Linked DNA regions of Variovorax sp. PBL-E5. The protein of the gene in region 2 binds, or shares a complex with, the protein of the main gene of each other region. Links are inferred from orthologs where the notes say so. Each region holds a gene or a part of one and is shown on either strand. Other genes may lie near its edges.

Evidence for each region. Proteins that work in one complex are often made in the same cells at the same time.
Region 1: the proteins of uvrB (region 2) and WDLP6_RS19320 are in contact, whole or in part, in a crystal structure (PDB 7EGT), measured with the Thermus thermophilus proteins. The link is inferred for Variovorax sp. PBL-E5 from one-to-one orthologs. Residues at the interface, in WP_096411307.1 of Thermus thermophilus: Glu23, Leu25, Arg26, Asp27, Gly28, Glu29, Arg30, Phe31, Arg55, Glu326, Asp327, Phe328, Glu379, Ser382, Gln383, His398, Gly400, Arg401; in WP_096412145.1 of Thermus thermophilus: His654, Arg656, Phe657, Gln666, Asp668, Glu669, Lys680, Arg681, Leu682, Ser683, Lys685, Tyr686, Ala687.

What each region holds. Positions count from the first base shown.
Region 1 is NZ_LR594671.1:3,964,645-3,967,729, reverse strand. It holds WDLP6_RS19320 (UvrD-helicase domain-containing protein), read left to right. Parts: upstream 1-400; coding sequence 401-2,770; downstream 2,771-3,085. Other genes in the region: WDLP6_RS19315 (IclR family transcriptional regulator), read left to right, coding at 3,011-3,085; WDLP6_RS19325 (GMP reductase), read right to left, coding at 1-207. UniProt on the Escherichia coli protein: A helicase with DNA-dependent ATPase activity. Unwinds DNA duplexes with 3'-5' polarity. Translocates on single-stranded DNA with 3'-5' polarity. Initiates unwinding more efficiently from a nicked substrate than double-stranded DNA.
Region 2 is NZ_LR594671.1:2,024,934-2,028,154, reverse strand. The notes cover bases 99-3,061. They hold uvrB (excinuclease ABC subunit UvrB), read right to left. Parts: upstream 2,665-3,061; coding sequence 532-2,664; downstream 99-531. Other genes in these bases: WDLP6_RS09940 (amino acid aminotransferase), read left to right, coding at 2,772-3,061; iscR (Fe-S cluster assembly transcriptional regulator IscR), read right to left, coding at 99-315. Outside these bases: more of iscR, read right to left, coding at 1-98; more of WDLP6_RS09940, read left to right, coding at 3,062-3,221. UniProt on the Escherichia coli protein: The UvrABC repair system catalyzes the recognition and processing of DNA lesions. A damage recognition complex composed of 2 UvrA and 2 UvrB subunits scans DNA for abnormalities.

The DNA of each region.
Region 1 (3,085 bases), 1.9 Mb from region 2 along the record:
GTCGAAGCGGTGCATCACGTAGAAGTAGCCGTTCTTCGCCAGCCAGGTGCAGATGGTCTCGTCGACCACCGTCTTCATGTTGGCCGGCACCACCGGGATGCGGAAGCTGCGGCCGCCGAGCGTGACGCTGGCGTCGCACTCCGAGCGGCTTTCCACGCGGCATTTGCGCGGCAGCAAAAGAATGTTGTCGTAGTCGAAAATCTGCATCACCAAGCTCCTTTGACAGTGGATTGAGCGCTTGGTCCGGCCGGTTTCCGAGGCGTTTTCGAAAAAGGAAACGCCCACGAAAAACCGGGCGCAAGAAACTTGGGCCCGGTGACTGATTTTACGCGGTGCGGCCGCCGAACGCATGCGACCGGTTCATATGACCGCCATACGCCATGCTTTCTACAATCGACGGATGCTCACCGACCTCGCGGCACCCGCAGATTCGCCGCTGCTCCACAACCTCAACCCGGAGCAGCGTGCCGCCGTCACGCTGCCGGCCGGCAATGCGCTGATCCTCGCCGGCGCCGGCTCGGGCAAGACGCGGGTGCTGACCACCCGCATCGCCTGGCTGCTGCAGACCGGCCAGGTATCGCCGGGCGGCATCCTCGCCGTCACCTTCACCAACAAGGCCGCCAAGGAAATGATGACGCGGCTGACGGCGATGCTGCCCGTCAATGTGCGCGGCATGTGGATCGGCACTTTTCACGGCCTGTGCAACCGCTTCCTGCGTGCCCACTGGAAGCTCGCCGACCTGCCGTCCACCTTCCAGATCCTCGACACGCAGGACCAGCTGTCGGCCATCAAGCGGCTCATGAAGCAGTTCAACGTCGACGACGAGCGCTTCCCTGCCAAGCAGACCCAGTGGTTCATCGCCGGCGCCAAGGAAGATGGCCTGCGTCCGCGCGACGTCGAAATCCGCAGCGAGGACGACCGCAAGAAGGTCGAGCTCTACCAGTTGTACGAAGAGCAGTGCCAGCGCGAGGGCGTGGTCGACTTCGGCGAACTGATGCTGCGCAGCTACGAGCTGCTGCGTGACAACGACCCGGTGCGCGAGCACTACCAGCGGCGCTTCCGCCACATCCTGATCGACGAATTCCAGGACACCAACCGGCTGCAGTACGCGTGGATCAAGATGCTGTCCGGCGCCACCGTCGACGGCCGCTTCGTGCCGGGCGACAGCAGCGTGATCGCGGTCGGCGACGACGACCAGAGCATCTATGCCTTCCGCGGCGCGCGGGTGGGCAACATGGCCGACTTCGTGCGCGAGTTCGAGGTCAGCCACCAGATCAAGCTGGAGCAGAACTACCGCAGCTTCAGCAACATCCTCGACTCGGCCAACGAGCTGATCAGCCACAACAAGAAGCGCCTGGGCAAGAACCTGCGCACCGACCAGGGCCCCGGCGAGCCGGTGCGCGTCTACGAGTCGACCAGCGATTTCGCCGAGGCGCAATGGATGGTCGAGGAGATGCGCCAGCTCGCGCGCGACGGCATCGCGCGCAAGGAAATGGCGGTGCTCTACCGCAGCAATGCCCAGAGCCGCGTGATCGAAACCGCGCTCTTCAACGCCGCCGTGCCGTACCGCGTGTATGGCGGCCTGCGCTTCTTCGAACGCGCCGAGATCAAGCATGCGCTGGCCTACCTGCGCCTGCTCGAGAACAAGGACGACGACACCAGCTTCCTGCGCATCGTCAACTTCCCGCCGCGCGGCATCGGCGCCCGCACCATCGAGCAGCTGCAGGATGCGGCACGGGCGGCAGGCCGCTCGCTGCACGATGCGGTGAGCGTGGTCGGCGGCAAGGCCGGCACCAATCTCTCGGCCTTCGTCGCCAAGATCGACGTGCTGCGCGAACAGACCGTCGGCATGTCCCTGCGCGAGATCATCGAACTGGTGCTCGACCACAGTGGCCTCGTCGAGCACTACAAGGCCGACCGCGAAGGCGCCGACCGCATCGAGAACCTGGATGAACTCGTCAACGCGGCCGAGAGCTTCGTCACGCAGGAAGGCTTCGGGCGCGATGCCGTCGCGCTGCCGGTCGACGAGCTGCGCCAGTCTCCGGCCAGCCAGGGCATCGATCCGAATCTTCCGCTCAGCGACGAGCCGCTCGCGCCCGACGCCGAAACCGGCGAGACCATGAGCCCGCTGGCCGCGTTCCTCACGCATGCCGCGCTCGAATCGGGCGACAACCAGGCGCAGGCCGGGCAGGACGCGGTGCAGCTGATGACCGTGCACGCGGCCAAGGGGCTCGAATTCGATTGCGTGTTCATCACCGGCATGGAAGAGGGCCTGTTTCCGCACGAGAACTCGATGAGCGACTACGAAAGCCTCGAGGAAGAGCGCCGCCTGATGTACGTCGCCATCACCCGTGCGCGCCAGCGCCTGTACCTGAGCCACTCTCAGACGCGGATGCTGCATGGCCAGACCCGCTACAACGTGAAGAGCCGCTTCTTCGATGAACTGCCCGAAGGCGCGCTCAAGTGGCTGACGCCGAAGAACCAGGGCTTCACGCCGTCGGCCTTCGGCTATGGCGGCGGCTATGCCACCACGCGCCCGGGGGGCGGCGGCTTCGGCAAGGACACCTTCGCGAACCCGCCCGTGCCGCCGCAAAAGACGGCACCTGCGCATGGCCTGCGCTCGGGCATGCAGGTGTTCCACAACAAGTTCGGCGAGGGCACGGTGCTCGCGCTCGAAGGCAGCGGCGACGACGCGCGCGCCCAGGTCAACTTTCCGCGCCACGGGGTCAAGTGGCTGGCCTTGTCGGTCGCGAAGCTGACACCGGTCTAGAGGCGGAACCGTCTCCCGACGGGCTGACGGAAAAGCCCGTCGATGCCGCTGTCGCAGCGGCATCGATTCGCCTGCGATCCACGGGCCACACAACTCCCTGAACGTCCGAGATGCGTCCTCGGCGCGCGTTCGTGCGCGGTCCTCGGCTCACGCCGCGCGGCCGTGCCGATTGACGGTTTTGCAGGCCGGGTGCTAAAGTGAATCAACTTTGCAACTCGGTCTCAGCCCGTGGGACAGAAGATGAGCTCTCTCGAATCCGCTGTATCGATCCTCGGTTGTTTTTCTTCCGACACGCCCGAGTTGGCGGTGACGGAA
Region 2 (3,221 bases):
GCAGCGGCCGGCTTCGCCGAGACAGTTTTCCTTGCCGCCGCATTGGGTGGCATCGATCGGCTCGTCGACCGAGACGATGATGTCGGCGACCGTGATGTCCGCCGCCTTGCGCCCCAGCGAATAGCCGCCGCCGGGGCCGCGAGTCGACTCGACCAGCTCGTGCCGGCGCAGCTTGCCGAACAGTTGCTCCAGGTAGGACAGGGAAATCTGCTGCCGCTGGCTGATCGCGGCCAGCGTGACGGGACCGGTGTTCTGGCGCAGTGCCAGATCGATCATGGCTGTGACCGCAAAACGGCCTTTGGTAGTGAGACGCATCGCAAGCTCCTTTGAGTGCTTACCGTTGAAATGACACCGCGGCGGGTAGCTCTGGTGACGCCGTCTCCGCCCTTCCCGACCCGATACCGCTGGTGACCCAATCGGTAGGAGCCGGTCCTTCATCGCGAAGTTCTTTTGTTGTTGAGTATTTCACTCAAGTATAGCAGAAGGCCACGCGTCCTGCTCGGGTAAACCCGATTGCAGCCTGAAGGGGTGTCAGGCGGTCGCGTCGCCCGGCGGCGGGATGGCGATGTTGTCGTGCACGGAAGCCCCGAAGGCCTGCTCGCGCAGCAGCGCCAGCTGGTCCCGCACGCGCGCCGCCTTTTCGAATTCGAGGTTGCGGGCGTGCTCCAGCATCAGCTTCTCGAGGCGCTTGATCTCGCGGGAAATGTCCTTCTCGCTCATGTCCTCGACCCTGGCGCGCTCCAGCTCCAGCTTGGCGTTTTCCTTGTTGGTCTTCTCGCTGTAGACGCCGTCGATCAGGTCCCGCACCTGCTTGACGATGCTGCGCGGCGTGATGCCGTTGGCTTCGTTGTGGGCGATCTGCTTGGCGCGCCGGCGCTCGGTTTCGTCGATCGCCTTCTTCATCGAATCCGTCATGCGATCGGCGTACAGGATGGCCTTGCCGTTCAGATTGCGCGCCGCGCGGCCGATGGTCTGGATCAGCGAGCGCTCGGCACGCAGGAAGCCTTCCTTGTCGGCATCGAGGATCGCGACCAGCGACACCTCGGGAATGTCGAGGCCCTCGCGCAGCAGATTGATGCCCACCAGCACGTCGAAGGTGCCGAGCCGCAGATCGCGCAGGATCTCGACCCGCTCCACCGTGTCGATGTCGCTGTGCAGGTAGCGCACCTTGACGCCATTGTCGCCCAGGTAGTCGGTCAGCTGCTCGGCCATGCGCTTGGTGAGGGTGGTGATCAGCACGCGCTCGTGCTTGTCGACCCGCATGCGGATCTCCTGCAGCACGTCGTCCACCTGGTGCGTGGCCGGCCGCACCTCGACCTCGGGATCGATCAGCCCGGTGGGCCGGACCAATTGTTCGACGACGTTGCCCGCATGGTCTTTCTCGTACTGCGCCGGCGTGGCCGACACGAAGATCGCCTGGCGCATGCGCGTCTCGAATTCATCGAACTTCAGCGGCCGGTTGTCGAGCGCCGAAGGCAGCCGGAAGCCGTATTCGACCAGCGTGGTCTTGCGCGCCCGGTCGCCGCTGTACATGCCGTTGAGCTGGCCGATCATCTGGTGGCTCTCGTCGAGGAACATGAGCGCGTCCTTCGGCAGGTAGTCGGTCAGCGTCGCCGGCGGATCGCCGGGCGCTGCGCCCGACAGGTGGCGCGTATAGTTCTCGATGCCCTTGCAGTGCCCGATCTCGGCCAGCATCTCGAGATCGAAGCGCGTGCGCTGCTCCAGCCGCTGTGCCTCGACCAGCTTGCCCTGCCCGACGAATTCCTTGAGCCGCTCGCCGAGTTCGATCTTGATGGTGTCGACCGCGGCCAGCACCTTGTCGCGCGGCGTCACGTAATGGCTCGACGGATAGACCGTGAAGCGCGGAATCTTCTGACGGATGCGCCCCGTGAGCGGGTCGAAGAGCTGCAGCGTTTCGATCTCGTCGTCGAACAATTCGATGCGGATCGCCAGCTCGCTGTGCTCGGCCGGAAAGACATCGATGGTGTCGCCGCGCACGCGAAAGGTCCCGCGCGAAAAATCCTGTTCGTTGCGCGTGTACTGCATGCGGATCAGCCGGCCGATCACGTCGCGCTGGCCGACCTTGTCGCCCGTGCGCATGATGAAACGCATCTGCGTGTAGTCCTCGGGCGTGCCGATGCCGTAGATGGCGCTCACGGTGGCCACGATCACGGTATCGCGCCGCTCCAGCACGCTCTTGGTAGCCGACAGGCGCATCTGCTCGATGTGCTCGTTGATCGAGCTGTCCTTCTCGATGAACAGGTCGCGCTGCGGCACGTAGGCCTCGGGCTGGTAGTAGTCGTAATAGCTGACGAAATACTCGACGGCGTTCTTCGGGAAGAACTCGCGGAATTCGCTGTAGAGCTGCGCCGCCAGCGTCTTGTTGGGCGCGAACACGATGGCCGGCCGGCCCAGCCGTGCGATCACGTTGGCCATGGTGAAGGTCTTGCCCGAGCCGGTCACGCCCAGCAAGGTCTGGAACACCTCGCCGTCCTGGACGCCCTCGACCAGCCCCGCGATCGCCGCGGGCTGGTCCCCCGCGGGCGGATAGGGCTGGTACAGCTCGAAGGGAGAGCCCGGGAATTTGATGAACTCGCCCTCCTTCGCGGGCCCGACGGGATCGGCCTGCTGCGGCTTGGGAATGACTTCAGAGATTTCTGGCATGGCGTGGACCCTGTGAGCTGGCGGCGCGGCCGGTAAAATTCAAGGCAACCGGAAAGCGTAACGCAGGTCCGGTGTTCCCGCGAATCGATCACCCCAAAGGACTTTCCATGTCAATGTTCACCGCCGTCGAGATGGCGCCGCGCGACCCGATCCTGGGCCTCAACGAGCAATATGCCGCCGACAGCAATCCCAACAAGGTCAACCTCGGCGTCGGCGTGTACTACGACGACAACGGCAAGCTGCCGCTGCTGGCATGCGTGCAGAAGGCCGAACAGGACATGATGAAAGCGCCCACCGCGCGCGGCTACCTGCCGATCGACGGCATCGCGGCCTACGACAACGCGGTCAAGGGGCTGGTGTTCGGCATCGACAGCGAACCGGTCAAGTCCGGCCGCGTGGCCACCATCCAGGGCCTGGGCGGCACCGGTGGCCTCAAGGTCGGCGCCGACTTCCTCAAGCGACTCGCACCCGACGCCAAGGTGCTGATCAGCGACCCGAGCTGGGAAAACCATCGCGCGCTCTTCACGCAGGCCGGCTTCAAGGTCGAAAGCTACCCC